DNA from 3 places in the Mesorhizobium sp. M0174 genome. Region 2 is predicted to be linked to each of the others. Evidence: predicted binding sites of a transcription regulator. Region 2 holds the regulator's gene; each other region holds the start of a gene.
The links. The regulator PhoB, encoded in region 2, activates phosphate uptake and scavenging genes when phosphate is short. The targets are predictions, from matches to a motif close to TGTCATNNANCTGTCAT.
Positions count from the first base shown of each region.

Region 1: a site for PhoB is predicted at 3,858-3,874, ahead of olsB (l-ornithine N(alpha)-acyltransferase). Genes of this name have one in related genera too.
Region 3: a site for PhoB is predicted at 1,982-1,998, ahead of NKJ13_RS08855 (esterase-like activity of phytase family protein). Genes of this name have one in related genera too.

Region 1 is NZ_JAMYTB010000001.1:76,608-87,252, forward strand. Features, by position in the region: gene NKJ13_RS00380 (DJ-1/PfpI family protein) at 1-459, shown strand, start outside; gene NKJ13_RS00385 (fatty acid desaturase) at 587-1,609, opposite strand; gene NKJ13_RS00390 (hypothetical protein) at 1,735-1,935, opposite strand; gene grpE (nucleotide exchange factor GrpE) at 2,176-2,811, shown strand; gene olsB (l-ornithine N(alpha)-acyltransferase) at 2,919-3,794, opposite strand; gene NKJ13_RS00405 (hybrid sensor histidine kinase/response regulator) at 3,944-6,232, opposite strand; gene acuI (acrylyl-CoA reductase (NADPH)) at 6,318-7,307, opposite strand; gene lspA (signal peptidase II) at 7,359-7,835, opposite strand; gene NKJ13_RS00420 (TrmH family RNA methyltransferase) at 7,862-8,725, opposite strand; gene NKJ13_RS00425 (RsmD family RNA methyltransferase) at 8,726-9,787, opposite strand; gene NKJ13_RS00430 (anthrone oxygenase family protein) at 9,877-10,362, opposite strand; gene NKJ13_RS00435 (helix-turn-helix transcriptional regulator) at 10,486-10,645, shown strand, end outside.
Region 2 is NZ_JAMYTB010000005.1:144,928-155,572, forward strand. Features, by position in the region: gene xylF (D-xylose ABC transporter substrate-binding protein) at 1-40, opposite strand, end outside; gene NKJ13_RS12810 (ROK family protein) at 326-1,570, shown strand; gene phoB (phosphate regulon transcriptional regulator PhoB) at 1,580-2,269, opposite strand; gene phoU (phosphate signaling complex protein PhoU) at 2,286-2,993, opposite strand; gene pstB (phosphate ABC transporter ATP-binding protein PstB) at 3,026-3,829, opposite strand; gene pstA (phosphate ABC transporter permease PstA) at 3,826-4,677, opposite strand; gene pstC (phosphate ABC transporter permease subunit PstC) at 4,681-5,670, opposite strand; gene pstS (phosphate ABC transporter substrate-binding protein PstS) at 5,730-6,788, opposite strand; gene NKJ13_RS12845 (hypothetical protein) at 7,442-7,795, shown strand; gene NKJ13_RS12850 (DUF2865 domain-containing protein) at 7,880-8,851, opposite strand; gene NKJ13_RS12855 (hypothetical protein) at 9,178-9,393, shown strand; gene tolA (cell envelope integrity protein TolA) at 9,428-9,832, opposite strand; gene NKJ13_RS12865 (glutathione S-transferase family protein) at 10,192-10,645, opposite strand, start outside.
Region 3 is NZ_JAMYTB010000003.1:466,286-476,930, forward strand. Features, by position in the region: gene NKJ13_RS08845 (Gfo/Idh/MocA family protein) at 1-557, opposite strand, end outside; gene NKJ13_RS08850 (LacI family DNA-binding transcriptional regulator) at 752-1,777, shown strand; gene NKJ13_RS08855 (esterase-like activity of phytase family protein) at 2,086-3,564, shown strand; gene NKJ13_RS08860 (L,D-transpeptidase) at 3,712-4,500, opposite strand; gene NKJ13_RS08865 (MATE family efflux transporter) at 4,700-6,172, shown strand; gene NKJ13_RS08870 (MFS transporter) at 6,182-7,390, opposite strand; gene NKJ13_RS08875 (TMEM175 family protein) at 7,548-8,123, shown strand; gene NKJ13_RS08880 (hypothetical protein) at 8,237-8,518, opposite strand; gene NKJ13_RS08885 (SDR family NAD(P)-dependent oxidoreductase) at 8,646-9,509, shown strand; gene NKJ13_RS08890 (low affinity iron permease family protein) at 9,551-9,982, opposite strand; gene NKJ13_RS08895 (DapH/DapD/GlmU-related protein) at 10,070-10,645, opposite strand, start outside.

The DNA of each region.
Region 1 (10,645 bases), on a different contig from region 2:
GGCCACCAGACCTATACGGAAAAGCTCGGCCACGACTACATCCTCAACAAGACGTTTTCCGAGGTCAATCCCGCCGACTACGATGCCGTCCACGCGGCGGGCGGGCGCGGGCCGGAATATATCCGCATCGACAAACGCGTGCAGGCGCTGGTGCGGCATTTCCATGAGACGGGAAAGCCGATCTTCACCATCTGCCACGGCGTGCAGATCCTGATCGCAGTCGACGGCGTGGTGCGCGGCCGCGAAGTCGCGGCACTGCAATATTGCGAGCCGGAAGTCACGCTGGCCGGCGGCATCTATATCGATGTTGCGCCGACCGGCGCCCATGTCGACGGCAATCTGGTGTCGGCCAAGGGCTGGCCGGGCCTTGCCGCGTTCATGCGCGAATGCCTGAAAGTGCTGGCCACCGAGATCCGCCAAGGCGAGATCCTGATGCGCGACCAACGCCAGGCGGCTTAAGCTCGGAATTTGGAGCCTGCCGCACCCCTAACGCATGTCGCGCAAAAGTGTGTTCAGCGGTTTTGCGATAAAGAGCGCGTCGCATGAGGCTGGTCGAGCGCGACGCGCCTTAGGTGCGGCGGTGCGCCTACACGGCCATCCGCGCTTCGCGGAACGATACCAGCTTGCTGCGGGTCTCGTCCCACAGCGCCAGCTTGACGCAGCGCAGGCTGTCGAGGAGCGTGACGCGGCCGATCTCACGCAATTCCGGATAGTCCCTCAGCACTTCCGGAAGCCGGTAGCACGGCACCTTGGCCGAAAGGTGGTGCACGTGGTGGACGCCGATATTGCCGGTGATCCAGTTCAGCACCGGCGGCAGGTCGTAATAGGACGAACCGTGCAGGGCAGCGTGCTGGAATTCCCACTCTGAGTCCTTTGTCCACTCCGTCTCCTCGAACTGATGCTGGACATAGAACAGCCAGATGCCGGCCGATCCGGCGAGGATGACGATCGGCAGATGCACGACCAGAAACGCGCCGGGGCCAACGAACCAGATAAGCAGCGCGGCGATGACGGCGATGGCGAGGTTGGTCGACATCGACGACACCCAGGGGGTGAAACCGCCCCGCATCATGCCCAAGGGCAGTCTCTGCTCGAACATGAAAATCCATATCGGGCCAAGGCCGAACATCACCAGCGGATGGCGATAGAGGCGATAGGCGAGCCGGCCTCGCCACGACAGTTGCCGGTATTCAGCGACGGTCAGTGTCTTGATGTCGCCGGTGCCGCGCTCGTCGAGATTGCCTGCGCTGGCGTGATGGGTTGCGTGGGCGCGGCGCCAGCAATCGTAGGGCGTCAGCGTTAGCACGCCAAGCACACGGCCGATCCAGTCGTCGGCATAGCGATTGGCAAAGAAGGAGCCGTGACCGCAATCGTGCTGGATCATGAAGATCCGCACCAGAAAGCCGGCGGCCGGAAGGATGAGGACCAGACCCCACCAATGGCCATAGGCATAGGCGGCCGAGGACAATGCCCACAGCGTGGCGAAAGGGATGAGGGTGATGGCGAGTTCGACGGCGCTGCGACGCCTGTCGGGCTTTTTATAGCGCGACAGGATTTTCAACCAGGCGCGCTTGCTGTTTGCCACAGCTTCGGGGGAAATCATGTTCATCATGAAACATAGGCGGAGCAGGGCGCTGCCGCAAGACGGAGATCACGCAAAGTTACTGCGGGTAAATGTCGCGCGATGCGACGAATCCCGGCCACAGTCGCCGGGCGCGTCGCCGGCAACGGCGCCTACCGACGGCGCCCGCCTGCGACCATGTTGGTTTCGATGCCATCCAGGCGGTCGAGCAATTTCTTCAGGCGGTCGGGAATATCCGTCTCCGTGCGGAATGCCGGCAGGGTGCGCAGGAAGCGCTTGGTGGTCTCATTGCCGAGCTGGCGCCGGATATCGACGGCGAGCGCGTCGTGCTTTTCGCCATTGGTGCGGGACATCTTCCAAAATCCTGTGTCGGCTTCGAAACTCTTCCACAGGAGGAATGGTTCCCGCATTGTAGTAGCCTGGCAAGCAAAGCCGTCGGATACGGTAAAGTTTGAATTAAAATCGAAAAGTCTCCGCTGTTCGCCCTCAAGCCGTGGCCAGCGGCTGCAGTATCGCTTGCCCCTTGATTTTTGGCCGCCAAACCTCGATATCGGGCGCAAATCCACACCATTCGAAAATGACGGGAAACGGCGATGAGCGACCAGGCAAAAGACGAACGCGCGCCCGATGAAGCCGAGAAGACCGAGGCTGCCGCGGAGCCAAGGGAAGGCGGCGTCGACAGCGACTATGAAGCGCTTGTGCGGCTTCTGAAGGAAAACGAAGAGCTGAAGGATCGCGCGCTGCGCGTCGCGGCCGACATGGAGAATTTGCGCCGCCGCACCGCCCGCGACGTGCACGATGCGCGCGCCTATGCGGTTGCCAACTTTGCCCGCGACATGCTTTCGGTGTCAGACAATCTGCGCCGCGCTCTGGATGCCATCCCGGAGGAGGCCAAGGCTTCGGACGATGCCGGTTTCAAGGCGCTGATCGACGGCGTCGAGATCACCGAGCGCGCCATGCTGTCGGCGCTTGAACGTCACGGCGTGAAGAAGCTTGAGCCCGAGGGCGAGAAATTCGATCCGAATTTCCACCAGGCGATGTTCGAGGTGCCCAATCCCGACGTACCGGCCAACACAGTCGTGCAGGTCGTGCAGCCCGGCTATTCGATCGGCGAGCGTGTGCTGCGGCCGGCCATGGTCGGCGTCGCCAAGGGCGGCCCCAAGCATGTGGCGAGCGAAGCGCCGGTGGAGCCGGGGCCGGTGAATGAGCAAGCTGAGAAGGATGCGTAAGTTAGGAGAGTAGGGGAATAGGCAGTACGGGAGTAGGGAATACCGCTACGTCGGGTAAAATAGAGCAGAGCACTTGCCTACTCCGGCCGTTGCCTTCTCTCCCCTACTCAGGCCGCAAACCGCTGCGCTTCTCCGCCATAATAATTGACGTAGCGGGCACCGATCTCCTTGACCGGCATCACCACGAACACGTCGACGGTCGAGAATTCACGGTCGATGACGCAGCCGTCGCCGATGCGCGCGCCGACGCGCAGATAGCCCTTGACCAGCGGCGGCATCGCGGCGATCGCCGCCTTGGTGTTGACGGCCTCGATCGGCATCAGGTCCATGGAACAATAGCGCCCGGCGACGGCGCGCACGTCCCAGGATGAATTCGTCCGGCAGTGGTGGGCAAGATAGGTCAACGCCTCGGCATGTGCCGCCGGCACGGTGCCGTGGAACGACGCGCAGCCGGTCATCACGCCGATGCCGTAATGGTTGATATAGGCCCAGATGCCTTGCCACAGCGCCTCGATGGTGCGCTTCGAGCGGTATTCCGGCAGAACGCAGGAGCGGCCGAGCTCGAGGAACCGCTGGCCGGGATGCCGCGCGATCAGCTTGGTCAGCTCGAATTCGCCTTCGGAATAGAAGCCGCCGGCCGCTGCGGCAATCTCCTGCCGCAGCAGGCGGTAGGTGCCGACGATGCGGCGATGCTCGGGGCCGGAAAGCGAAGTATCGAACACAAGCAGATGATCGCAGAGGGGATCGAAGCGATCGGCATCGCGGCGGTCCTGCATCTGGAACAGGTCCTTCCTGGCACCAAGCTCGTCGTAGAACACCCGGTAGCGCACTTCCTGCGCGGCAGCGATCTCGGCCTCGTTGCGGGCGAGCCGCACTTCGAGATTGCCGATGCGGCCGAGCGATGCGCCTTTTATGACGGCATCGGCGTTCCGGCCGACGAGCAAAGGCCCGCTGGCGTTCGGCCGAGCATCACATTCCGGCATGACTGTATGCACGAGTGATTCTCCTTCGAGCCATCCCTCTTGGCACGGGGATACGGTGTAGGTGCAACAGGATTGTGACAGTACCGTGATACGGCTCTGCGGGCAATACTTCGTCGGCTGGGTAATCTATCAACCGTCTATGTTGTGCCTCAGGCGGCCACTTGCCCCTCGACGGCATGAACCAGGGCATCGGGGTCGAGCGGCTTGGTGACGAAGCCGCTGGCACCGTGAGCGAGCACGGCGTGGCGGGTCTTTTCCTGGCTGTCGGCCGACAGCACCATGATCGGCACCGGCGGCACCGCGGTCTCCTCCTCATGGCGGCGGATGGCGGCGATGGCGTCCAGGCCGTCCATGACAGGCATGTGCAAGTCCATCAGCACCACGTCGTAGCGGTGCTTGTGGCCGGTGCTGATGACCGCCTCGACCGCGGCCTTGCCGTTGCCGACCACTTTCACGCGATGCCCGGCCTTCAGCAGCGTGGCGCGGGCCAGCATGGCATTGATGTCGTTGTCCTCGGCGATCAGCACCGACAGGCCCTGCTGGCGGGCGCCAATGGCATGCCCCGCCTGCGCGCCGCGCCTTTGCAGTTGCGGCTCGGCGATGACCGGCGCGTGGCTGGTCAAAAGCACGCGCAGCAGTGTCTCGCCGCGCACCGGCCTCGCCAGGAAGGTGGCGTAACCATTGGCACGGAATTCGCCAAGCATGCCGCGGTCGGTCGGCGCGATCAGCGTCACTGCCTCGCACTCGGCAAATCCGCTCTGGCGCAGGCGCCTGAGCAGCCTGCCGTCGCTTTGCTCCATGGCAGCATCGATCAGCAGCACGTCACAGCCCTCGGCGAAAGCGGTGGCCTGGGCGGCGGCGGTGGCCAGATCGACCGTGCCGCCATTGGCGCGAATGGTGCGGGCGATGGCTTCGGCCTCGACCGGGTTCTTCGACACGATCACCGCATGCCGGCCCGACAGCGGGTTCTCGCGGATCTGCGGCGCCTCGACGGCGGAAATAGCGGGAATCTCGAAGACGAATTCAGATCCCTGGCCAAGGCGGCTCGACACAGAGATGGTGCCGCCCATGGCGGTCACCAGGCGCTTGGAAATGGCAAGACCGAGGCCGGCACCGCCATGCGCACGGGTCGAGGTGCCGTCAGCCTGTTCAAAGTCCTCGAAGATACGCTCCATGTCCTCCTCGCGCAGACCGGGGCCGGTGTCGGTGATGGTGAAGCGGATGCGGTCGGTGATTTCGGTGCGGACGCGGGCGATGCTTGCCAGGACGCCGCCGCTGTCGGTGAACTTGACGGCGTTGCCGATGAGGTTGAGCAGCACCTGCCTGACCCTGCCGGGGTCGGCGGTGATCAGCTGCGGCACGTCGGGTTCGACATGACAGCCGAGGCCGATATCCTTGGCAAAAGCCCGCGCCGCCAAAAGCTCGACGACATTGTCGGCGATCTCACGCACCGACATCGGCTGCGGTTCGGGATCGAAGCGGCCGGCCTCGATCTTGGAGTAGTCGAGCAGGTCCTCGATTAGCGCCAGCAGCGCGCTGGCCGAGGTCGAGATGGCGCCGACATAGGTCCGCTGCTCGGGCGAAAGGCTGGTGTCGGCGAGAAGCCGGGCCATGCCCATGATGCCGTTCATCGGCGTGCGGATCTCGTGGCTGACGGTAGCGAGGAAACGCGATTTGGCCTGGCTCGCATATTCGGCCCGCTCGCGGGCGGTGATCAGCGAGGATTCGGCGCGCTTGCGGGCGGTGATGTCGCGGGCGATGGCGCGATGCGAAACGGCGCCGCTGTCCTTGTCGCGCACCGACAGCTCGATCCAAGAGAACCAGCGTGGACCGTCCGGCGTGCGAATGGCGACGTCGGTGGAACTCAGGCATTCATGGTCGGAAAAGGCGGCGTCGGGGACGATGCCGACATCGATGCCTAGTTCGGCCAGGGCCTTGCCGGCAAGCTCGCGCTGGTCGGTTTCGACAAGGTCGGCGAAAACCTTGTTGGCGTAGACAATGTGGCCGTCGCGGTCGCGGTGGACGACGAGATCGCCGAGTGCATCGATCAGACCGCGAAAGCGCTCCTCGCTCTCCTGCATCTCCCACATGCGGTCGGCCAGCGTCTCGATTTCGGCGCGGCTGCGGGCGGTGGTGGCATCGAGCAGGGCCACTGCGCGGCGCTCGGTGCGCCTGTTGCGCAGATGCATGGCGAGCCCGGCCATGGCTGTCGCCAAAAGGCCGATGGTGATGAAGATCGGCGCTCCGGTCAAATGCGACAGGCCCGCCAGCACGACGATGGCGACCAGCGTCAGGAAGGACAGGCCTTCGCGGTTGGCGTCGGGCAATTCCGGCGCCAGCGGTGGCGCGGCGACAAGCTGCCGTGCTGGCGTATCGGGGGCCGTCCCGTCGGCCCGTTCGGCTGGTTCCGCCGCTCTGATGCCGGGTTCCGCAATCATACGGAACTCCTGCCAGACAGAGCTTATCGAAGGTTGTGATTGATCGTTCGAATTTTAGCGGTCGCGCTCTTTTTCCCCAAGAGGCTCACATGTCCACCACCACACGGCCGCGGATCTTGCCCTCGACGATGTCATGCGCGGCGCCGATGATGCCGTCGAAGCCGATGCTCGTCGACAGACTGGCAAGCTTTGCGTGATCGAGATCGGTGCCGATGCGGCGCCAGGCCTCGAGGCGGACCGCCTTGGGCGCCATCACCGAATCGATGCCGAGCAGCGAGACACCGCGAAGGATGAAGGGGGCGACGCTGGCCGGCAGGTCCATGCCGCCGGCGAGGCCGCAAGCGGCGACGGCGCCGCCATAGGAGGTCATCGACAGAACGTTGGCCAGCGTGTGGCTGCCGACGGCATCGACGCCGCCGGCCCAGCGTTCCTTGGCGAGCGGTTTTGCCGGCTGCGCAAGCTCGTCGCGTGAAATCACTTCCGCGGCGCCGAGGTCGATCAGATAGGGGCTTTCGGCAGCGCGGCCGGTCGAGGCAATGACGTGATAGCCGAGGCTGGACAGGATCGAGATCGCGACCGAGCCGACGCCACCGGCAGCGCCGGTCACCACCACCGGACCACGATCGGGCACGATGCCGTGGCGCTCCAGCGCGATGACGCAAAGCATGGCGGTGTAGCCGGCGGTGCCGATCGCCATCGCATCATGCGGGCTCATTCCGTCCGGCAGCGGCACCAGCCAGTCGCCTTTGACACGGGCGCGCCCGGCAAAGGCGCCGAAATGCGTCTCGCCGACGCCCCAGCCGTTCAATATGACCTTGTCACCCTTGCGCCAGTCAGGATTGGAGGACGAGATGACTGTGCCGGCGAAATCGATGCCCGGCACCAGCGGCCAGCGGCGGATTACCGGCGCCTTGCCGGTAATTGCAAGGCCGTCCTTGTAGTTCACCGTCGTCGCCTCGACCGCGACGGTGACGTCGCCCTCCATCAGGTCTGCCTCTGTAAGCTCGGTCACCGCGACCGACTGGTTTTTCTCGGCGTCGCGCGAAACGAGGATGGCTTTGAAGGTTTCGGGCATGTTTTCTCCTCGGGCTTGCAGATCAGAATGTGCGGCGCCAGGCGAGTGAGGTCAATCGCTCGACATTCCGCGCCGCCAACCAATGAGCTCATCGAAGACGACCAGCACGGCACCAACGGAAATGAAGGCGTCGGCGAGGTTGAAGACGGCGAAGGACCAGACCGGCGTATGGAACAGGACATAGTCGATGACATGGCCGTAGATTGCGCGATCGATCAGGTTGCCGAGCGCGCCGCCAACGATCAGTGCGAAGCCGATGCGGGCAAGCAGGTGGCCGGGCGGCGTGCGGGCCGCAAGATAGAGCACGAAAGCGACCACCAGAACCGCGACGACCACCAGGCCGGTGTCGCCGAAGGACGAAAACAGCGAGAACGCGATGCCGGTGTTGTAGGTGCGGTACAGCGCCAGGAACGGCAGCAGGTCGAGCCGTTCCTGAAAGGCGAGGCCGGTTTCGACCAGGTATTTCAGCCACTGGTCGAGCGCTATCGCGGCGACGACCAGAAGAGCGTACGGCCTCCAGGACTTCATGGTTTGCAGTTTCACGGTTTGAGATGTCACGATCTGGCGTCCTCCGGGCCGAGCTTCAGCGCGTCGCGCCGGATCTCGAACAGCATGACGCCGGTGGCCACCGCAAGGTTGAGCGAATCGGCGCGGCCGGCCTGCGGTATCCGCAGCAGCTTGTCGCAGCTTGCGGCAAGCTCGTCAGGCAGGCCTTGCTGCTCGTTGCCCATCACCAAAAGCACCGGGCCTTTTGAAAAATCGACCGAGCGGTAGTCGACCGCACCCTTCAGATGAGTGCCGGCGACGAGGCCGGGAAAGCTCGTTCGCCAGGCGAGAAAAGCCTCGGGCGACGCCTTGGCGACGGGCACGGCGAAGATCGAGCCCATTGTGGCGCGCACCGTCTCGACCGAAAAGGGATCGGTGGTCTCGCCGACCAGGATGACGCCCCTGGCGCCGACAGCGTCGACCGTGCGGATGACGGTGCCGAGATTGCCGGGGTCGCGAACGCGGTCGAGTGCTACCCAGACATCGCTGTCCTCGACGCGGATGTCCTTCAGCGACAGCAATTTCTGCGAGAACACGCCGACGACCATTTGCGGATTGTCACGGCGGGTGATGGCGACCAGCACCTTTTCCGAGACTTCAAGTACCGTGCCGCCGGCGGCGACCGTGCGCGCCGCGACCTTTTCGACTGCCGCGTTGCCACGTCCGGCCTTGGCGAAGACCAATGTCCTGATCGACCAGCCGAGATCGAGCGCGTCGATGACCAGCTTCAGGCCTTCGGCCATGAAGGCATTCTGCTGGTCACGGAATTTCTTCAGCGCGAGCGCCTTGATGTCCTTGATCAGCGGGTTGGCGAGGCTGGTGACTTCCTTCACCTGCCCTGGCGCGCCTGCGTGCCGTTCGTACGCACTCATTCAGGCCACCCAGCGCGAGAACAGCGAGGTCGAAAGCGCCCGACCGGCAGATTTCTCGCGGATGATCAATTCGCCCGACTCGACCGTGCCGCCCATGCCGGCGAAGGTGTCGCGCATCAGGGCATGGATCGCGAAAAAAGAGGCGCGGATCGAATAGGCGGTCAGTACCACGGCGAGCGGCTTCGGCGTCAGGATCGCGCGGCAGATATCGGTCAGCGCCGGCAGGTCCTCGAACAACTGCCAGACCTCGCCTTTCGGTCCGCGGCCATAGGCGGGCGGGTCGAACAGGATGATGTCGTAGCGGCTGCCGCGGCGCTCCTCGCGTTCGGCGAATTTCACGGCATCGTCGACGATCCAGCGGATCGGCTTTTTCGATAGGCCCGCCATCTCCTGGTTTTCGCGTGCCCAGCCGATCGCCTTCTTGGAAGCATCGACATGGGTGACCTCGGCGCCGGCATGCGCCGCCACCAGGGAGGCAAGGCCGGTGTAACCGAACAGGTTCAGCACCTTCACCGGCCGTTTTGCCGCCGCGATCAGTCCGGCCATGTGGTCCCAGTGCGAGGCCTGCTCGGGAAAGACGCCGACATGGCGAAACGAAGTGAAGCGGCCGAGATAGTCGATGCCGTCATGCTTCATCGGCCAGGTCTCGCCGAGCGGCGTCTTGGGGAAGCGCCAGCGGCCGATGCCTTCCTCGTCGGTATCGCCGGTGAAGATGGCGTCGGCGCGTTCCCAGTCCCTGGCCGCCAATGCCTTTTGCCAGATCGCCTGGCCCTCCGGCCGAACGATGCGGTAGGGGCCGTATTGCTCGAGTTTTTCTCCGGCACCACTGTCTAGCAGCGCGTAGTCCTGATTGGGGCCGACTTCGAGGATCAGCGGCAGATGTTCGGCGGGCAGCGCGCCATCGCGGCGCGAGAGCATGCGCGGCGCGGCTTTTGGCTCGGACCGGTCTTGCGGTTTAGGCTCCGGACCGACGGTTGGGCTGGCGTCGCGCCGCCGGACATGCTCCGCCCCGCCTTTTGCGGGCGGTCGGCTGTCGCGGCGTCTGTCGCGAAAAGGTTTCAAGAAGGCGCATCTCCGGACGGCGGCTTGGCCGCTTCTGCCACAGCACATTGACCGGCGCAACAAAAGGGCTGCCGACGTGCGCAGCCGGATCAGCCGCGCCTGATCGACAGCAGGCCGATTGCGAGCGCTATGAAACCAACGGCCTTGAAGCCGGTGACGACCATATGGCCGGTTTCCCAGCGGCTCCGGATGGTTTCGAAATTGCCTGGGATCGGTCCAGGTACCCAAGTGGCCAGGACATCGTTTGCCGGTTTGACCAGCGCAAACCACGCCCCAAGCGCTAGCAGGTAGAGCACGGTGGCGGCCAAGACCCACCAGAATGCCGGACGATCGCTGCGCAGCATCCAGGCGAGGAGGCCCGGACAGACGATTGCCGCCAGGTCCAGCGGTGCGCCGATAATCGCGAAGAATTGGAACTGAGCGTTAAAGACAGTGGTTTCACGCCAGAGCGAAGGCCGCCATCTGGTCAGCCGCGGCACCGATTCCAGCACATGGGCGAAAGACGGCCCAAGGCTGAGCGCCGCGACGATGGCGGTCAAAACCGACCAGAACAACAGAAAACCGCGTATATCCATAATGGCCAGACAACGGCGTCAGGGCGCAGACGTTCCGGTCGGCGATCGTCTTGCTTGCCGTCGAAAGGGCAGGCGCACTATCGTCCATTCAAATTGGGCATCCATCAAACCGGGTTGCGATCCATGTCCCGCGCCGAACGCCTGCTCGACCTGATCCAGATCCTGCGCCGGCATCGCCGGCCGGTCAGCGGCCGCAGCCTCGCGGACGAAATGGGTGTGTCGATCCGCACGCTCTATCGCGATATCGCCACGCTGCAGGGGCAGGGTGCGCCGATTGAGGGTG
Region 2 (10,645 bases):
TGGCGACACCCGCCAGAATGGCGGTCGTGAATTTCTTCATCATATCCTCCCTGCGCCGCGTACGGCGTGACCAATTGGCTCAAAGACCAGCTTAGAAGCTCTAATTTTTTCGAGCCTCGAAAAAATACTGGCCCGATCTCCGGCTGCTGTCAACATCGATTCTGATGGATTTTGATGACTGTGCGAGTTTTTTCGAGCGTCGGAATAAACGATGACAGCGCCACCTGCATCTGACACTATTTGCCGCATCCGACACTATTTGTCGGACATTACCGACGGCTTCCGGTTCATGAGCGGCCGCGGCAACCGGGAGGAAAGCAAAACGATGTCGGTCGGAATCCGCCATGACGATTTGCGCCGGCGCAACCGGGCGATGGTGATCTCGGCGGTGCGCCGGGCCGGCCAGCCATCGCGTACGGAGATCGCAGCCACCACCGGCCTCAGTCATTCAACCATATCGGCGATCTCCTCCGACCTGATACGGGAAGGCATCCTCGCCGAGAGCAAGGCAAGTGAGCCCGTTTCGTTGAAACGCGGTCGTCCACAGGTCGGCCTCGCCCTCAACCCGGAAGCGGCGGCGGTGCTGACCGTGGTGTTGTCACTGAATTTCCTGTCGGCCGCCATTATCGACTATGCGGGACAGGTGGTCGCCGAGGAACAGCGCCGGCTGGACACGCTGACCATGCCGCGCGACGAGCTGATCCGCGAATGCATGGCCATCGTCCGGCGCCGGCTTGAGGACCCAGACCTTGACGTCCGCAGTGTCGCCCGCATCGCCCTGGCGATTCAGGGCATTACCGACTCCCCTGCACGCGCCATGCTGTGGTCGCCGATCACGCCGCAGACCGACATCGCCTTTGCCGACATGCTGGAGGACGAATTCGGCATCCCGGCCACGGTGGAGAACGACTGCAATATGATGGCGGTGGCTTTGCGCTGGCGCAATCCGGATCGCTATCGCGACGACTTCATCGCCATCCTGCTTTCGCATGGCATCGGTATGGGGCTTGTGCTGAAGGGCGAACTGTTCACCGGGACGCATTCCTCGGGCGGCGAATTTGGCCACATGATCCATCGTCCGGGCGGCGCGCTCTGCCGTTGCGGGCGGCGCGGCTGCATCGAAGCCTATGCCGGCAACTATGCCATCTGGCGCAACGCCAGGCAGATGAGCGAAGACAGCGAACCTATCGCCGACGTCAGCGACGCCGACATGCGCGCGCTGGCCGCCCGCGCGCGCGAGAAGGATGGGCCGGAACGCGAGGCCTACCGCAAGGCCGGCGAAGCGCTGGGTTTCGGTCTCGGCTCGCTGTTCGCGCTGATCGATCCGGCACCGGTCGCGATGGTCGGCGCCAGTGCCGCTGCCTTCGATCTGATCGAGCCGGCCTTGCGCAAGGCAATCGCCCAGACCGCCGGCGGCCAGCACTCGGGCTCGATCTCCTTCGATACCGAGCCGAACGAATTGCCGCTGATCCGCGAAGGCTGCGCGATGCGGGCGTTAAGCTTCGTCGACCAGGAGATTTTCGCGCCGGGCGCGCAAATGAGGCCCGGCGTCAGAAAGAACGTCGCCTGACCAGGCGGGTCAATCTTCCCTGATCGCATAGCCGGCACCGCGGATGGTGCGGATGACATCCGGCATGCGGCCGTTATTGACGGCTTTGCGCAGCCGCCCGACATGGACGTCGACGGTGCGTTCGTCGATGTAGATCGTCTCGCCCCAGACATTATCGAGCAACTGGCTACGCGAGAAGACGCGGCCCGGATGCCGCATCATGAACTCGAGCAGTCGGAATTCGGTCGGCCCGAGCCGGATCTCGCTCTTCTTGCGATAGACCCTGTGCGATTCGCGATCGAGCACGATGTCGCCGACCTTCAACACGCTGGACAGCACTTCCGGCTTGGCGCGCCGCAGCAGCGCCTTGACCCTGGCCATGAATTCCGGCGTCGAAAACGGTTTGACCAGATAGTCGTCGGCGCCGGTCGAAAGACCGCGCACCCGGTCGCTCTCCTCGCCGCGCGCGGTCAGCATGATGATCGGCAGCCGCTCGGTTTCGGGGCGCACGCGCAACCTGCGGCAGAGCTCGATGCCGGAAACCGCCGGTATCATCCAGTCGAGCACCAGAAGGTCGGGCACATTTTCCTGCAAACGGATCTCGGCTTCGTCGCCGCGTGTCACCACCTCGACCTGGTAGCCTTCGGATTCGAGATTGTAGCGGAGCAGCACGCCCAACGGCTCCTCGTCCTCCACCACCATTATGCGTGGTGCGATCATCGGCTGGGCACCCCCATCATGTCACCGGCGCGGACATTGTCGTTTCGTCCTGCTTCGGACGATTGACGGGCAATTGCTCGCCGGTCAGCACATAATACGCATTCTCGGCGATGTTGGTGACATGGTCGCCGATCCGCTCGAGATTCTTGGCGCAGAACAGCAGATGCGTGCAAGCGGTGATGTTGCGCGGATCTTCCATCATGTAGGTTAACAGCTCGCGGAACACGGACGTGTATTTGACGTCGATACGCTCGTCGGCGGCGCGCAGCTTGGCCAACGCGGCCGCATCGCCTGCGGCATATTCCTCGATGACGCCCTGCACTTGGATGAGCACCAGCTGCGCCATCGCATCGATGGAATGCGATAGGTCGCGCGGCGTGACGCTGAGGCCGACCGCGCTCACACGCTTGGCGATATTCTTGGCAAGGTCGCCGATGCGTTCGAGGTCGCCGGCCATGCGGATCGCTCCGACGACATGGCGCAGATCGTGAGCCATTGGCTGGCGCTTGGCGATCAGGGTGATGGCGCGATCGTCCAGTTCGCGTTGACGCGCGTCCATGATGGCGTCGTCGGAGACGACGCGCTGCGCCAGCACGTTGTCGGAATTCAACAGGGCCTTGGTCGCCCCGCCGACCATCGAACCGGCGAGGTCGGCCATGTCGCGGATCAGCTTACTGATCTGCTCGAGATCCTCGTCGAAAGAAGCGACTGTGTGTTCGCCCATGGTCCTGTCCTCATATGCATGATCGGAACGGCTCAGCCGAAGCGGCCGGTGATGTAGTCCTGCGTGCGCTTCTCGCGGGGCGATGTGAAGATCTTCTCAGTCCGGTCGAACTCGACCAGTTCACCCAGATACATGAAGGCGGTCTGGCGCGACACGCGCGCCGCTTGCTGCATGTTGTGGGTGACGATGACGATCGTGTAGTCGGCTTGCAACTCGTCGATCAGTTCCTCGATCTTGGCCGTCGACAGCGGGTCGAGGGCCGAAGCCGGTTCGTCGAGCAGAATGACTTCCGGCTTCACTGCCACGGTGCGCGCGATGCAGAGCCGCTGCTGCTGGCCACCGGACAGGCTCAACCCGCTGGCGTTTAGCTTGTCCTTGACCTCGCTCCACAGCGCGGCCCGCTTCAACGCTTGCTCGACGCGGCCGTCCATCTCGGACTTGCCGAGATTCTCGTAGAGCCTGACGCCGAATGCTATGTTCTCGTAGATCGACATCGGGAACGGCGTCGGCTTCTGGAACACCATGCCGATCTTTGTCCTGAGGAGGTTGAGATCCTGCGACCGGTCGAGAATGTTCTTGCCGTCGAGCAGCACCTGGCCCTCGGCGGTCTGTTTCGGGTAGAGCTCGTAGATGCGGTTGAAGACGCGCAGCAGCGTCGATTTCCCGCAACCCGAAGGGCCGATGAAGGCTGTGACGCTGCGCTCGGGCAGCGACAGGCTGATGTCCTTCAGCGCCTTACTCTGGCCGTAGTAGAAGTTGAGGTTCTTGACCTCGATCTTCGTCTTCTCGGTGACCGTTTCGGTCATCGTCATGTCTGGGGACAACATCTGTGTCATCTGTCCTCTCTGCGTCCGGTAAGGCTGCGGGCGAGGATGCTCAAGCCCAGAACCGTCAGGGTGATTATGAGTGCGCCGGTCCACGCCAGTTGCTGCCATTCCTCGTAAGGGCTGAGAGCGAACTGGAAGATGGTCACCGGCAGGCTGGCCATCGGCGCGTTGATATTGCTGCTCCAGAACTGGTTGTTGAGCGCGGTGAAAAGCAGCGGCGCCGTCTCGCCGGAAATGCGTGCTATCGCCAGCAATATGCCGGTGACGATGCCGGACAATGCGGCGCGGTAGGCGACCGAACGGATCACCACCCAGCGTGGCGCGCCGATCGCGGCACCGGCTTCACGCAACGCGTTCGGCACCAGGTTGAGCATGTCTTCAGTGGTGCGCACGACCACCGGAATGACCAGGATGGCAAGCGCCACGGCGCCGGCAATGGCCGAGAAATGTCCCATTGGCCGCACCATCAATTCATAGACGAACAAGCCGATGATGATCGACGGCGCCGACAACAGGATGTCGTTGATGAAGCGGACGACGGTGGTGATGCGCGAAAAGCGTCCATACTCGGCCATGTAGGTTCCCGCCAGCACGCCGATCGGCGTGCCGACGACAACGGCGATGATCGTCATCAGCAGGCTGCCCGCGATGGCATTGAGCAGGCCGCCGGCTTCGCCCGGTGGTGGCGTCATCTCGGTGAAGACCGCGAACGAAAGCCCGGCTGTGCCCTTATAGACCAACGCACCGAGAATGAGCGCCAGCCAGGCAAGTCCGATGCCGGCGGCGACGACGCAAAGCGCCATCATCACCGAATTCCTGGCTTTGCGGCGGCTGTGGAGCGATGAGGATGTCGACATCGGTCAGGCTCCCGTACGGGCGTCGATCCGCATCAGCATATAGCGGGCGGCGGCAAGGATCAGGAAGGTGATGACGAACAGGATCAGGCCGAGCGCGACCAGCGAGGAGGTGTAGAGGTCGCCGTCGGCCTCGGTAAATTCATTGGCGATGGTCGCCGAGATCGTCGTGCCCGGTGCGAACAGGGAGGCACTGATGCGATGCGCGTTGCCGATGACGAAAGTCACCGCCATGGTTTCGCCGAGTGCCCGGCCGAGGCCAAGCATGACGCCGCCCATGATGCCGATGCGGGTATAGGGAATGACCACGCGCCGGGTCACTTCCCAGGTCGTGCAACCGATGCCGTAGGCCGATTCCTTCAGCACCGCCGGCACCGTATCGAAGACATCCTTGGTGATCGAGGTGATGAAGGGCAACACCATTATGGCGAGGATCAGCGCCGAGGTCAGAAGGCCGATGCCGTAAGGAGGGCCGGCGAAAAGGCTGGATAGTCCCGGCACGCCGTGGAAGATGTTGATGATGAAGGGCTGTATCGTCGTCTGCAGGAATGGCGCGAACACGAACAGGCCCCAGATACCATAGATGATCGAGGGAATGCCGGCCAATAGCTCGACCGCTATGCCGATCGGGCGCCTGAGCGGGCGCGGGCAGAGCTCGGTGAGAAAGATCGCAATGCCGATGCCGATCGGAACCGCGATCAGGATGGCGATGGCCGCCGTCACCAGGGTGCCGTAGATCGGCGCCAGTGCGCCAAATTTTTCCGTGACCGGATTCCAGCTCTCAGTCGTCAGGAAAGAAAAGCCGAAGGACGACAGCGCCTGCCATGAGCCGGCAAACAGCGAGATCGCGACACCGCCGAGGATGACCAGCACAAGGATTGCGGAAGCGCGGGTGAGTCCGCGAAATATGGCATCTGTGAGCGCGAAGCGCCGCACCGTAGCGTCCCTGGCCCGGGCTGCTGCAGATGATGGCATGGCATCGGAAGCGATGGTCATTGGGTCCTCGCGATTAAAGGCAACAGGGAGGGCGCCGTCGACGCCCTCCCTGGAGGAGATTACATAGCCGAGTAGAGCGGCTTGCCATCGTCGCCGACGACTTCCTTGGCCCACATGGCCTTGACGCTCTCAACCACCTTGTCGGGCATCGGAACGTAGTCCAGCTCGCCGGCCATCTCGTCGCCCTTGTCATACGCCCAGGCGAAGAATTTGAGCGCTTCGCCGGTGGTCGCGGCGTCGTCCGGCTTCTTATACAGGAGGATCCACGTCGCCGCCGTCATCGGCCAGGACTCGGCGCCCGGCTCATTGGCGAGGATCACCCCATAGCCCGGCTGCGAGCTCCAGTCGGCATTGGCCGCTGCCGCCGAGAACGCGGCTGCGGTGGGCTCGACCTTCTTGCCGTCCTTGTTGATCATGTCGGTGTGGGTGAGCTTGTTCTGCTTGGCGTAGGCGTATTCGACATAACCGATCGCGCCGCCGGTCTGGGAGACGTTGTTGGCAACGCCCTCATTGCCTTTGGCGCCGATGCCGACCGGCCATTCCACGGCCTTGTCGACGCCGACCTTTTCTTTCCAGTCCGCGCTGACGTCGCCGAGGTAGTATGTGAAGTTGAACGTCGTGCCCGAACCATCGGAACGGTGAACGACCGCGATCGCCTGCGAAGGCAGCTTGACGTCGGGATTGAGCTTCTTGATCGCCTCGTCATCCCAGCTCGTGATCTTGCCGAGGAAGATGTCGGCCAGCGTCGGGCCGTCGAGAACCAACTCGCCCGGCTTGAGGCCTTCGAGGTTGACGACCGGAACGATGCCGCCCATCACCATCGGGAACTGAGCCAGTCCGGACGCTTCAAGCTCGTCGCCCTTGAGCGGCGCATCCGAAGCGCCGAAGGTAACGGTCTTGGCCTTGATCTGCTTGATGCCGCCGCCGGAACCGATCGACTGGTAGTTGAGGCCAACGCCGGTGTCTTTCTTGTAGGTGTCGGCCCACTTCGCATAGATCGGGTAGGGGAAGGTGGCGCCGGCGCCGGAGATGTCCGCGGCGAGCGCGGCGGACAGGGTGAGGGTGGTCGTCGCCGCCATTGCAATCGCAACGGCCGCCGAGCGGATGAAATGTCTCATGTGGCCTGCTCCTGTTCGGAATATGGTCTCTCGGCGCCATTCCTCCGGCGCCCGCTGAGGCCAATAGCCCCCGATTATTACAGTCGCATGACAGTTTCATGTCGCTCCGGTAACGTCGTCCAGCCGGGTTAAGAAGGAGCGGCCGCGGGCTTTGTCGGCATGGGCCGCGGTTTGCCGCTGGAATCAGCAGCTTGCGTGATTTCCGGCCGGCATCGTCGGCTCGGCGATCGCAGCCACCGGCTTTAAAAGAAAAAAACCGGACGGGAGCGCGTTGCATGCAGCCAGAACGTGTCATGGCCGCGCCATCGCCGAAACAGGTCCGTTGGGGTAAATCTGACCCTGTTTCTTGCCGGCGGTCGCTGCTCCCGCCCGTAACTGGAGGAGCGGAACTTCGAACATCCCATTGTCGCCACTGAGCGCGGCTTTGGTATGGTGCGATCGCACCATGGCCTTACGCTGGAAGCGTTGACGAATCGCAAGTTTCTAACTCGCGCTGGATCCCCATTCGCGCCCGACTCGGCGCTCGATCTTCGAGCAAGGCCTTCGACGGGAAGCGCGACGACTTCTACTTCACGGTATCTACTCCCTTCGCCCTATTCCGCCGGTTGTCGGTTAGGCCGAAGCGGCGTTATAAGCTTGCAGGGGTATTGCTGATGTCTCGACGGATTCTGCCTGTCTTCCTGTGCCTGGCGCTGCCTCTGGGAAGCGGCTGCGCTCGCAGCTATGACGGCACCGTGATCATTCCCAAGCCGCTCGATGTTCGCCGGTTCTGGGACCGGCCTTCGCCGCAGGCGCAAGCCGAACAGTCGCAACTGGAGACCGACGTCTTTCCAGTGGCGCCGCAAACGACGAAAAGGCCGGCGATGCGCAGGAATGCAGCTTCCGTTGCAGCGCCACGGAGGAGGGCCACCAACAACCCACCCGTGCTGTCGCCGGAGCCGACGAAGGCGCTAACTTGCAGGAACGTCAGCGAGCCCGGCAAACGTGCCCGCATGGTCTGCGAATAACCAGCCGACGTCGGTCGACGGCCCTACGCCTCGAAGCGGCTATCCGGTCAAAAGTTCGCCGTCTCGGAACATCGCCCGCCTGAATCAGTCCGCCGGGAAAAAGGCCGGCCCGACCACTCTCACCGGCCGCGCGCCGATCGCCGTTTCGATCGGCTGATGCTGGGCGGCGCCTTGCACCTCGGCAACAGGCGTTTTTGCCTCTGCGGGAACGGCACCGGCGGTTTCGATCCCGGATTCAGGAATTTCCGCGACGATGCCAAAATCCGGCTTTGCCGTCGGCAAGGGAATGATGGCGTTGGTCATGTTGGCCGGTGTCACGGTTCGTGCCCTGAGTTCGGCGACGCGCCGATAATAGCGCTTGACGTCGCAGGCCTTGAAGTTCGCGTCGTCGCGGTACCGGAACGCGGCAGGTAGCTCCACATAGGGTTTTCCCGACTGGAGCGCGACCATCTCTTCAGTCTCGCGAGTGGCGTCGCTCAGCGTGTAGAGGTCGACGCCGGCATCGTCGCAGATATAGCGGCACTGATCGACCGTTTCCTTCAGATCGTCGCTCTTGGCGAACTGCGATTTTGGCGCGGGGAAGAAATATCCGTCCGACAAGCGAACGCAAAACAGCATCCGATTGCCGCCCATTATTGTGCCTGCGAACTGGGGTTTGGGTGCTGTGCGCTGCTGCGCCGGCTGTTTCTTGGCAGCGGGGGCGGCGCAGCCCAGCGCGACAAACCTGGCCTTCAATCCGGACGTGTCCCTGCCCGAATTCGACAGTCTGGCGATCTGGCGTTGCACCTCCGCCTTGCTGGCGACCAGGTCGGCGCAGGGGTTGAAGAAGAAGCCGGCCGTTTTTGCCGTGCATCGGCGTTGTCTCTCCAGCTTTTGAAGCGCGGCGAGTTGCCGGCGCAGTCGGGCAAGCTCGGGGCTGGTCCCGCCGCTGCGCCCCGCCGAAAACAATTGGCTCCTGATAGCACCGCAGCTATCCGCGTAGGAGAAGGATGTCCCGAGCGCAATGGCTATTGCCGACACCAGCATCAGAATCGTGAGGAACCAGAAGCGTGTCATTGGAACGACCATTGTCCTTGTTGCACCGAGAACAGGATTTCTTTGTCGACTATGGATAAGTGCTGGCTAAATCAGTTATACCTAATTGAAGTAGACCACAACACCATCGGAGACTTCAGTTCTAGTGTAGTAAATCCACTCGCGTGAATTCAATATTACATTTTTATTTCAAGATTGAGACGAACCGGCAGCAACGACGCCCGCCACGGCGAAATTTGAAGCGCGCGGCTGGTTCCGCACCGCGATCAATCCGGCGTTGCCGGCCGGCCGTTGCTGAAACCTTAGCCCCAGGTTCGGCGTTGAGCGGCCAAAGGAGGAGACCGAAGATGTCGATCCACTTCACTGTCGCGGGGCTGACCAGGAATCTGTTCCATTCACTTGGGCTGGACCATGAACGCGCACCAAGGCCACTCGATCACGAGCAGAGGCTTTTGCTGGAGTGCTATCTCGCCGGCCAGATTCCGGAATCGGCCTGGAGCGACTATGTCTTCGAGATGCCGGAACTGGCGCGACATGTCGAGGCCAGACGAAGCCGCCACTAGATCCCGAAAAGTGGAATCCGGTTTTTGGAAAAGATCAAGGCGAAGCCTTCACTCGCGGTGCAGCCTGTTCTTGTTTGGGCGAGTTGAATTGCAGAGTGAACACCTTGCCCGGGATGCCTTGAGCCAGCGCCGGTGAAAAGCTCAACGGCAGGCAATGGTCCACGGCCGCGACCGCCGCGTCGACAAAAGCTTGGCGCGCCTTCTCCTCGCCGGCGACGCGGATGGCGGTCGGCTTGGGCCGGCCGATCAGCGTGCCATCGCGCCTGAAGCTGAAGCTCAGGGTGACGGTGGAATTCCCGGCATTCGCCGGAGGGGTCCAGCACGCTTGGATGGCAGCCCCGACCTCGGGCATGGTGTTGAGCGTCGCTGCATTCGATTGACCGGTTGCGCCCACCAGCATGGCGCCTGCAATCACGATCATTCCAGCAATGCTTTTCATGGCAGGGCCTCTGTCCTTGAACCGCCCTCGAGGACGGGACGAACTTCGATGGTAGGGCCGACGGCGGCGATGACAAGATGGCGGCGACGCGTTTCATCAGCCATGCAGGCGTCGTGAAACGCCGTCTGGCGCAACTTCGGCAGGGGCTGAAATAAGCAAAAGGCCGGCGCGCAGCCGACCTTTGCTTCCCATCCGCGCCAGTACATCCGTGGTCGCGGGCTGGAGGTGGATTCAGTAGAAAGGGTTTAGGTTAACGAAACCTTAAGCTCCCCACATCGTGCAAACAGGGGAGATTAAAAAAATCCCCAATTCATTACCGGCTCCTGCAGACGTGCGGACGACCGCTATTGGCATGTGCCTCAGGCGTTGGCCTGCGACCTCACATAGGCGATATAGCCGCGCACGTCGCCGGCCGGCTCGGCATAGGCCTTGCCGAGCTTCTTCTCGATCGCCGCCATATAGTCTTTTGCCCATTGGGGCAACGCATAGTCGATGACGGCGAGGAACTCGAGCGTCGCCGCCAGACGGATGTCGGCGATCGACGGGTCCTTGCCGCCGATGAACGGCTTGCCGTTCCTGAAGAAGGAGTGAAACACCTCCAGCGGCTCGGCTATCGCTTCTATAGCGGCCTTCTGGGCTTCCGACTTCTTGTCGGGATGAGCGTCGCTGTGCCCGACCTCGCCGGCATATTGCGGGAAATTCAGTGCAGGATAGGTGGCGCGCGCCACATAGGGGTAGAGCGTCCCGATCAGGTAGAACATGGCACTGTCGATCATTGCCCGCTTGGCCGGCGCCTTGGGATATAGTTTCTCC
Region 3 (10,645 bases), on a different contig from region 2:
GCCATGTAGCGGGCGGCATCGAATGTGTGGATCGCCATGTCGAGCAGCAGCACATGACGCATCTCCTCGCGAAAGCCGCCGAAATGCGGCGCGACGAAGAACTCGGCATGGATGCTGGTTGGCGCACCAATGGCGCCGGAATCGAGAAAGCGCCGGATGCGCCTGACATTGGCGACATAGCGGCGGTTCTGGACGACGGCATGGATACGCCCGGCGCTGCGGGCGGCCTCGACGATGGCACGCGCATTGTCCGGGCTGTCGGCGAGTGGCTTTTCGGTCAGCAGGTGGCAATTATGGGCAAAGGCGGAAAGCGCGACCTCGCGGCGGGCGGCGGGAACCACCACGTCGAATACCGCGTCGGGCCTGGTCTGGTCGAGCACGGCGTCGAGGTCGGTTCCAATGATGGCGCTCGAAAGCTCGTATTCGCGCGCCCTCGCCCGCGCCCGTTCGACATCGATATCGACCAGGCCGACAATGGCGAGCCCGTCGATCTGCCTGGCTGCATCGAGCCATGCCTTGCTCATGGCGCCGCAGCCGACCAGGACGACATTGATCATCCAGTGCTCCTCCCTCTCGGCCCCTCCAGACCGATCGTCACGGCGTTCACGGCAGGGCCGTGAATGTTTTCCGTAAACGTTTACGAGAACACACCCGATGGCGTAGAATGTCAATCGGCCGATAGCGAAAAACGTGATGCCGGCTTGGCCTGAACAGCAGCCGGTGCTAGCCAACCAAGGGGGAGAACTGTCCTTTGGCGTCCAGCATTCACGACCTTGCGCGTCACCTGAACATTTCGATCGGCACGGTGTCGCGCGCGCTCAACGGCCGCGCCGACGTCAACGCCGACACACGCCAGCGCGTGCTCGATGCGGCCAAGAAGCTGAATTATTCGCCGAACCAGTCCGGCCGCAGTTTGCGGCGCGGCGCCACCCATTCGATCGCCTTCATGCTGCAGCCGCATCCGGGCGATCAGGAATATGGCGAGCCGTTCTTCATTCCGTTCCTGACCGGGTTGCAGGCCAAGCTCGCCGAAAGCGGACTCGACCTGATCGTGGTGATGGGCGCGCCGGGCGACTATCAGCAGGAGCGCCTGCGCCGTGTCGTCGAGACCCGGCGGGCCGATGCGGTGGTGCTGGCCTGGACGCGGCGCGAGGACGAGCGCATCGACTATCTGACCCAGGCCGGTTTCCCGTTCGCGACGCTCGGCCGCAGCCGCTCCGGCGGCGATGCCTACCCCTCGCTCGACCTCGACTTCGAAAAAGCCGGTGCTGACGCGGTCGATCGTCTTGTCGCGCGCGGTCACCGCCGCATCGCGGCCATCCGCCCGTCGCTCGATCTCAATTTCGGCTATCTGTTCCTCGCCGGCTATCGCAAGGCGTTGCGGCGGCACGGCATCGAATTCGACCCCGAGTTGATCGCCGACGGCTTCATCAACGAGGCAGGCGGCTACGCGGTGACGCCGAAGGTCATGCGCTCCAAGGACCCGCCGACCGCCATCATCTTCAACAATGACGCGATGGCGCTTGGCGGCTGCAAGGCTTTGGCCGAGGCGGGCATCAAGCCCGGCCACGACATCGCGGTGATCGTCATCGTCGACACCCCGCTCTGCCGCTATTTTTCGCCGGCGCTGACCGGCTTCCGCCCGGCGCTTGAGCCGATGGGCGAGCGGCTGGCCGAAATGCTGCTGGCATCGATCCCGGCTTACGCCGGCGCCGAAGGCGCACGCATCATCCGTGAAGTCTGGCCGCTGCAGCTGATCGCGCGCGACAGCGATTGAGCGCGGCACTTCCCTTCTCCCCTTGGGGAGAAGGTGGCCGAGCCCACGGGTCTTGCCTTCGGCAAGCCAGAGGACAGGCTCAGCTCGGTCGGATGAGGGTGCTCCAGCTCGGCACCGAGGCACTCCGTCCAGCACCCCTCTTCCGTCTCGGCGCTGCGCGCCGATCCACCTGCTCCCACAAGGGACGAAGGAACAAGCGCCCTCTGTCACGCAAGTATCATGTTCGCGTCCTAGACCTTTTTCGGAAAGCGCTGGCGGCATGTCGATGCGACGCCCGCTTCGGCTGTTTTGTCACAAAGAGGATTTCCATGAAAAACCTGCACCGAAACGCGTCCCTCGCGGTCGCGCTGGCGATGTTCACCGCCTTGACTCCGGCCTTGGCTGAAAACGCAGCGACCGTCGGCGGCGTCAGCTTCGTCAACAAGGGCCTGGTCGGTGTCGGTCGCATCCCGGCCAGCCAAAGGGACAAGTTCGGCGAGACGTTTGGCTCCGGCTCGGGCATGGCGATCGACGCTGCCGGCTGGACGCATGGCGCCGATGGCTATAAGGGCTCGCTGTGGCTGCTGCCGGATCGTGGCTACAATGTCGTCGGCACCACCGATTACCGTCCGCGCATCAACACGATTGCCATCGAATTCGCCCCGATCGCACCGGGTGCGGCACCAGCCGCCGGCCAGGAACAGTCGGGCCTCAAGGCAACCCTTGCCGACACCATGCTTTTGACCGACGACAAGGGCGCCGACGCAACCGGCCTCGATCCGCTCAACGGCGTGCGCGCCGCGACCGACGACATGCCGATCCTGCCCGAAGCCAACGGCAAGCTCGCGCTCGATAACGAGGCGATCGTGCGGCTGCCCGACGGCACCATGTTCATCTCGGACGAATATGGTCCGAACATCTACCACTTCTCCGCCGATGGGCGTCTGATGTCGGCAACGCAGTCGCCGGCGGCGCTTGTCCCGATGCGTCATGGAACGCCGAACTTCGCGTCCAACAATCCGGGACCGGGCGCGGCAGACCCAGATCCGACGGATCCCGAAACCGGCCGTCAGAACAACCAGGGCCTCGAAGGCATGGCACTGACGCCGGACGGGAAGTTCCTGATCGCTGTGCTGCAATCGGCCCCCAGACAGGATGGCGGCGATTCCGCTTCGACGCGCCAGAACACGCGCGCGCTGGTCTACGATGCCTCGGATCCGGCCCAACTCAAGCTTGCGCATGAATATGTTGTGGCGCTGCCGGTGTTCACCGATGCCAAGGGCAAGACCAAGATTGCCGCGCAGAGCGAAATCGTGGCTCTGTCGGACAAGACCTTCCTGATGCTGGCGCGCGACAGCGGCAACGGCCAAGGGGTGAAGGGCGACACCTCGCTCTATCGCGAGATCAGCGTCGTCGATGTGTCGGCGGCAACCGACATCGCCGGCACCGAGTTCGACAAGGACAAGCCGGTTGCGCCCAAAGGTGAGCTCGATCCCTCGGTGACGCCGGCCAAGCTGACGCCGTTCATCGACATCAACGACAAGACCGAGCTCGGCCGCTTCGGGCTGCACAATGGCGCGCCCAATGACCGCAACAACCTTTCGGAGAAGTGGGAGGCGATGTCGGTGGTGAGCGTCCTCGATCCAACACGGCCCGACGACTATTTCCTGTTCGTCGCCAACGACAATGACTTTCTCACCCAGGACGGCTTCCAGGTCGGCGCGGCCTACAAGGCCGACGATGGCGCCGATGTCGACACGATGTTCCTGGTCTATCAGGTCACGCTTCCAGGCCTCGCCGGGAAGTAGCGACACCCCCAGGCAGGCGGACGCGCCGAACGCGTCCGCCTGCCTGGCACGATCGAAAGGTCGGGCCCTTCAGTTGCGGCTCGCCGGCACAAGGATTGTGTTCTAGTGGGTTTGCAAAACCTAAGACTGATGATCCGTCGAAGGCACTTACCTCAACATCTCCGCGTCCTTTGGCACGCCCGCATCGATCGGCTCGGCCGTCCTGTCCGACACGGCGGCGATCTTCCCGGCGGCCGACAGGTTCGGGCGCACGAAGACCGGCGCGACGCCGTCGACGCGGCTGTAGAGGTCGATAATGTCCTGATTCATGAAGCGCACACAGCCGGAGGAAGCGTTCTTCCCGATGGAATCCCACTCCGGCGTGCCGTGCAGCCGGTACATCGTGTCCTTGCCGTCGCGGAAGAGATATAGCGCGCGTGCGCCCAGCGGGCTGTGCGGGCCGGGCGGCATGCCGTCCTTGTATTTCGCCAGTTCCGGCCGGCGCTGGATCATCTCCGGCGGCGGCGTCCAGACCGGCCACTTCTTCCTCGCCTGAACCACGGCGCTGCCGGTCCATCCGAAACCGGCCTTGCCGAGGCTGACGCCATAGCGAATTGCCTTGCCGCCGTCGTGCACCAGATAGAGGAAGTGCTCGGAGGTATCGACGACGATCGTGCCGGGTTTTTCTCCGGTCGGATCGGACACGATTTGGCGCACGAATTTCGGATCGACCTTGGCTACCGGGATTGCCGGCAGTTGATAGCCCTCGTCGACGCGCGCCGCATACATACTTGCGGCATCGCCGAAAGCCGGATCGCTTGGCGCCGCGGTCACTGGCGGCGCCGCTACGTCCGTCGTGGTGCACGCCGAAAGAGCCACGGAGGCCGCGCCCAAAGCGGATGCACCAAGAAACGCACGCCGGTTCAGGCGCTCAAAAAACAGCGGAATATCGGACATGAACCCCCGGCTTGCCCATGAGATCTAGGAAAGATGCGGCCCCACGCGTGCAGGATCAATATACGATTCCGGAAGCTTTGAGAACATGATTGGATCAAGGCACGCCAGGCGGAATTCGCAACGCTGCGTCGACCTGTCTCGTTAAATCGGCAATCATTGCGGACCGGACTCAAGATAAGCCTTCGCCGAGTTGCCTGCCATGGACGACAAGATGCCCGCACGCCGGCGGACCAGCGACCTCACCAGTGGACCTATCCCGCGTACATTGCTGCTGTTCGCCCTGCCGGTGCTCGGCTCCAATGTTCTGCAGTCGCTCAACGGCTCAATCAATGCCGTCTGGGTCGGTCGTTTCCTCGGCGAAGCGGCGCTGACCGCCACGTCCAATGCCAACCTCGTGCTGTTTCTCATCCTCGGCACCGTCTTCGGCATCGGCATGGCGGCGACCATCCTGGTCGCGCAATCGGTCGGCGCCCGCGATCTGCCCGAAGCCCGCCGCATCGTCGGCACCAGTGCCACCTTCTTCTTCCTTGTCTCGGTGGTGTTCGCGGTCTGCGGCTGGATCTGGGTCGATACAATCCTCAATGCGCTCGGCACGCCGGCCGATGCGTTGCCGCTGGCGCGTTCCTATCTGCGTATCATTTTTCTCGCCGTACCGATGATGAACCTGCTGTCCTTCGTCATGACGGTGCTGCGCGGCGCCGGCGATTCGCGCACGCCTTTCCTATTCATGGCGCTGGCCGTCGTGCTCGACGTCATTTTGAACCCGTTGCTTATTCTCGGCATCGGCCCGTTCCCCGAACTCGGCATCGCCGGCTCGGCCACCTCGACGCTGATCGGCCAGACGGTAAGCGTGCTTGCCATCCTGATCGTGCTTTATGCGCGCAAGCACCCGCTGCGGCTGGCCGGCGCCAATCTTGCTCTGCTGCGGCCGGACCCGGCGCTGCTGCGCATTGTCGTCTTCAAGGGCGTGCCGATGGGCCTGCAGATGATCGTCGTCTCGTCCGCGGCGCTGACTGTGATGGGCATGGTCAATGCCTACGGCTCGCAGGTCGCGGCTGCCTACGGCATAGCCGCCCAGCTCTGGACCTATATCCAGATGCCGGCGCTCGCCATCGGCGCCGCGGTCTCGTCCATGGCGGCGCAAAATGTCGGCGCCGGGCGCTGGGACCGGATCGGCCGCATCGCCGCGTCCGGCGTCGGCTTCAACCTTGTGCTTACCGGCGTGCTTGTCGCGCTGCTGTTCGTATTCGATCGCGCGGTGCTCAGCCTCTTCCTCAGCAGCGACAGTGCAGCGATCGACATCGCCACTCACATCAACAAGGTCGCATCCTGGTCCTTCATCCTGTTCGGCATCACCATCGTGCTCTTCGCCACTGTGCGTGCCACGGGCGCGGTGATGCCGCCGCTGATCATCCTGGTGATCTCGGTACTTCTGGTGCGCACCAGCTTCGCCTATTTCTTTCGAAGTGCGATCGGTGAGGAAGCGTTGTGGTGGAGCTTTCCGGCCGGCTCGATAACCTCGCTCGTGCTGGCCACGGCCTATTATCGCTTCGGCCGTTGGCGCAGCGTGCACATGATCGAAAGCCGGCCGGCTGCCGGCGAACCGCCGGATACCGGCCTCGGCGTACCACGCCAGCGCGCGCACCTTTCGCCCGAGACACCGACCGGCTGAAAGATCGGTTCAGTGCCCGTATTTCGCGCCGAACCCGAGCGCCACCAGGGAAAAGATAACGATCATGCCGGCAAAGGCCCCGCTTGCCACGGTCGCGCTTGTCATGGTCGACAGGACGCCGATGCCGATCACCGGCAGCGCGTTGCCGCAAAAACAGCAGATGAAGAAGGCCGAGACGACTTCGGCGCGCCGGTCCGCCGGCGCGATCTCGTTCACCACTTGCAAGCCGCCGCGATAACCGAGCGCTGCCGCCACGCCGCACAAGGCGGTCCCGGCAATCATTATGGCCATCGATGCGAAGACCTGCGCCGCAACAATCAGCGCGACGGTTGGAATCATCAGCGCAAGCGCCGCGAACATCGCGGCTCGGCTCGAAAGACGTGCCGTCACTACAATGGTGGCGGCCGTCACGATCGCCAATTCAAAGAACAGAGCGCCCGCTTCGGCATGGTTGGTTACCTGCAGCTGCTGCGCCAAAATGCTCGGTGCGAGTGCTGCATAAAAGCCGACCAGTGCCATTGCGCCAAAGCCGGTCACCGCCGGCGCAACGAAATTTGGGCGGATGGCATCGGGCACGGAAAGGCGCGGCCGCGTCGAAACGTCAGCCAGTTTCCCCGGCCGCGAAACGGTTTCCGGCGTGCGCCAGACCAGCAGGGTTACAGTCGCGAGCATCGCCAGGTAGACGACGAATGTCAGCCTGAGCGGCCAAGGCGCGTATTCGGCGAGCAACCCGGCCCCCAGCGCACCAAGGCCGAGACCGAGGAAATTGGTGCTGGTGGCAATCGTCGCCGCCTGTGACTTGTCGTCGGTCGGGAGCAATTCGGCAAGCCAGGCGGTGCCGGTACCCGCGCCGACGCCGATTCCCAATCCGCTCAGAATTCGGGCGACGTCGAGCCAGGCGACATTTTCGGCGAACAGGAAAACCACCGCGCTGACGACGGCCACCGCCATTCCGGCCAACGCCATCGGACGGCGCCCGATGACATCTGACACACGCCCCAACATCAGCAGCGCCGCCAGATTGCCGATGACATAGACGGCGTAGACCAGCGTCAAAGTGATCTGCGAGAAGCCGAAGACCTGCTTGTAGATGATGTAAAGCGGCGTCAGCGCGGTGCTGCCGGCGAAAAGAGCCGCGATCATGGCGGCCACGGCGGCCGCTGCAGCGCGCCCGCCGAGTTCGTAATCGCGCGTCATGACTTGAGCGTGAGCAGTCATTTTTCGGACCTTCTTGCTGTTCGGGATCTGACACCCTAACGCCTTTTTTTCGTCAGCCGTTCCCCCCTCCCCGACTTGCTCCTGACAATTTTGGCAGCTTTGCGATGGCGCTGAGCGAGATCCTCTTTTAACTTCAGCGGATTGTCAGGGGAGATTGATGGGCAAGGGACGAGTCGAGGCATTCACCGATGGCGTGGTCGCCATCATCATCACCATCATGGTGCTGGAATTGAAGGTGCCGCATGGCGAGGATTTTTCCGCGCTGGCGCCACTCTGGCCGGTATTCCTCAGCTATGTGCTGTCCTTCATCAATGTCGGCATCTACTGGAACAATTTGCACAACATGTTCCATACCGTGCAGCGGGTCGACGGCCGCGTGCTGTGGGCGAATCTCAACCTGCTGTTCTGGCTATCGCTGATGCCGGCGACGACAGCCTTCATGGGTGAGAACCATTTCGCGCCGGTGCCGGTCGCCGTTTATGGCGTCGACCTGGCGCTCTGCGCCATCGGCTTCAACATCCTCACCATAGCCCTGCATCGGCTGCACGGCAGCGAAACCCTCTTCGCCAGGGCTTTGGGCAATGACCTCAAGGGAAAAATCTCGCTGGCCCTCTATATCGCCGCCGTCGCGCTGACCTTCGTCAATCACTGGATCGGTGTCTCGATCTATGTCCTGGTGGCGATGGTCTGGCTAGTGCCGGACAGGCGCTTCGAGCGGCTAATCGAGAAATAGGCAGACCAAGATCCCGAACCGAAGGACCGCGTCAACGAAAAGTGGATGCCGGTTTTCGGAAAAGATCATGAGAAGATAGAGCCCATACCGAATCTTATCGAATGGAACAGGCTCTAGCCTCGCATTTCTTTGAGCTTTTCCGCTACCGAAGCGGCAAGGTCGGCGTAGCGCTCCTCCAGCCGCTCGGCCGCTTTGATCACTGAAAAATCATGGCCGAATTTTTCCAGCGCCATGCGCAGCTTTTCGACGAATTCGGCCTGTTTTTCGAGCGCCGAAAACAGCGTTTTCACTTGCGCTTCGCTGATGTCGGGGTTGGCAAGCATTTGCGGCACTTCGCGGCTCATCTGGTCGCCGGTTGCGGTCTGTTCTTTCAGGATCTCGATCCAGTCGGTCAATCGTCAGTCTCCTTTTCGATATCAGCATGCGCAGCGCCCGCCGACGCGGTCAACCCGAAGATGTCGCACCGGCTTGCGCGAGCCTCTTTCCGCGCTAAGTTCGCCGCGGCCAGAACAGGAGAAAATCATGACCACCGACGCCGAGATCCAGACCGCCCTGCCCGCACTTGCCTCCGGTAATGTCGCCGTCATCACCGGCGCGGCCAGCGGCATCGGCCTCGCCGCGGCCAAACGGCTGGCGGCGATGGGCATGAAGATCGTGCTGGCCGATATCGGCGGCGCACGCCTCGATGAGGCCCGACATGCCGTCGCTACCTTCGCCGGCGAGAGCGCCGTGCTTGCTGTCGCCACTGACGTCTCGAAAGCCGACGACCTCGAACGGCTGGCCGAAAGGACATTCGGCACCTTCGGCGACGTCTCGCTTCTGATGAACAATGCCGGCGTCGGCAACAACCCCGGCAAGCCGTGGGAGAACCGTGACGCCTGGAAGCGACTGCTGGACATCAATTTCTGGGGTGTCGTGCATGGCGTCGAGGCCTTCGCGCCGCGCATGCTGGCGGCTGGAAAGCCCGGCCTGATCGTCAATACCGGCTCCAAGCAAGGCATTACCACGCCGCCCGGAAACCTCGCCTACAACGTCTCCAAGGCCGGCGTGAAGACCTATACCGAGGGCCTTGCACACGCGCTGCGCAATGAGCCCGGCGCAAACGTCGCGGCGCATCTGCTCATTCCGGGGTTCACTTTTACCGGCCTGACCGAAGGCGCCACCGAAAAGCCGGCCGGCGCCTGGACCGGCGAGCAGGTCATCGACTTCATGCTGGCCTCGCTGCTGCGTGGCGACTTCTACATCCTGTGTCCCGATAACGAGGCGACCCGGTCGATGGACGAAAAACGCATGGCGTGGGCGATTGGCGACATCATCGAGAATCGTCCTGCTCTGTCGCGCTGGCACCCGGAATACAAGGAAGCCTTTGCAGCATTCATGGAATGATCCCGCGACCGTTCGGGCAGGAACCCGGACAACAAGCTCGCTCACGCCGCCGCGTGCTTCTTCGCGTTGCGCTTTTTAGCCACCGCCTTGGATGCGGCCATGTCGGCGATCTGTTCGTCGTGCCGCTTCGCCGCGCGTTCACATTTGGCGCGGATTTCCTCGAGCTCGGATTCGGTCAGGTGCTCGATGCCGATAAAGGTATTTTTGGCTTTGCTGACGCGGATCAGCTCGTCAAGCTTGGCCTGGATCGCCGCGCTGTCGCGGTTCTGGGTGTTCTGGATGAGAAACACCATCAGGAAGGTGACGATCGTGGTGCCGGTATTGATGACGAGTTGCCAGGTATCGGAAAAGCCGAAGACCGGACCGCTTACCGCCCAGACCACAATGATCAGGAAACAGACGGCAAACGTCGGCGGCAGACCGGCAAGATGGGCGATATAGTTGGCGATCCTGGTGAACAGCTTTTCGATCATGGCAGGGAGAAACAATCGGCAACTGCTTCGAGTTCCCTGCGAGGAGGAATTCACTGTCAAACCGTGCACGCGCCGCGCTCGCAACGATCAGGTAGCGTCGTTTTCCCAGCGGTCGAGGAAAGCCTCGATGGGCAAGGCCTGCATGTCGGGGACTGCCCTGGCCAGTTTCTCGACCGGCCAGTCCCACCAGCCAAGACGTTCGATCCGGGCCGCAGTTCCCGCGCTGAAGCGCTGCCGCAATGGCCTGGCCGGAACGCCGGCGACGATTGCATAGGCCGGCACGTCTCGCGTCACAACCGCATTGGCACCGACGATCGCGCCGTTGCCGATCACCATGCCAGGCATGATCACGGCGCCATGGCCAATCCAGACATCATGGCCGATGCTGACGGGTCTCGCCCGCCGCCGGTCGCGGAATGCCTGATCGACACCCAGCCAGCGGAAGTACTCGTTGGGCCGATAGCTGACTTTGTGCTGCGTCAGCCGCTCGACCGGATGCTCCAGCGCATTGATGCGGCTGTTGGCGGCAATCGAGCAGAATTTGCCGATCGTCGTATAGATCGCCTCGGCATGCCGCTCGAAGTAGGAAAAGTCGCCGACCATCACCTCGCGCAGGATGACCCGCTCGCCGATCGATGCGTAGCGTCCAAGCTTGCAGGCCTT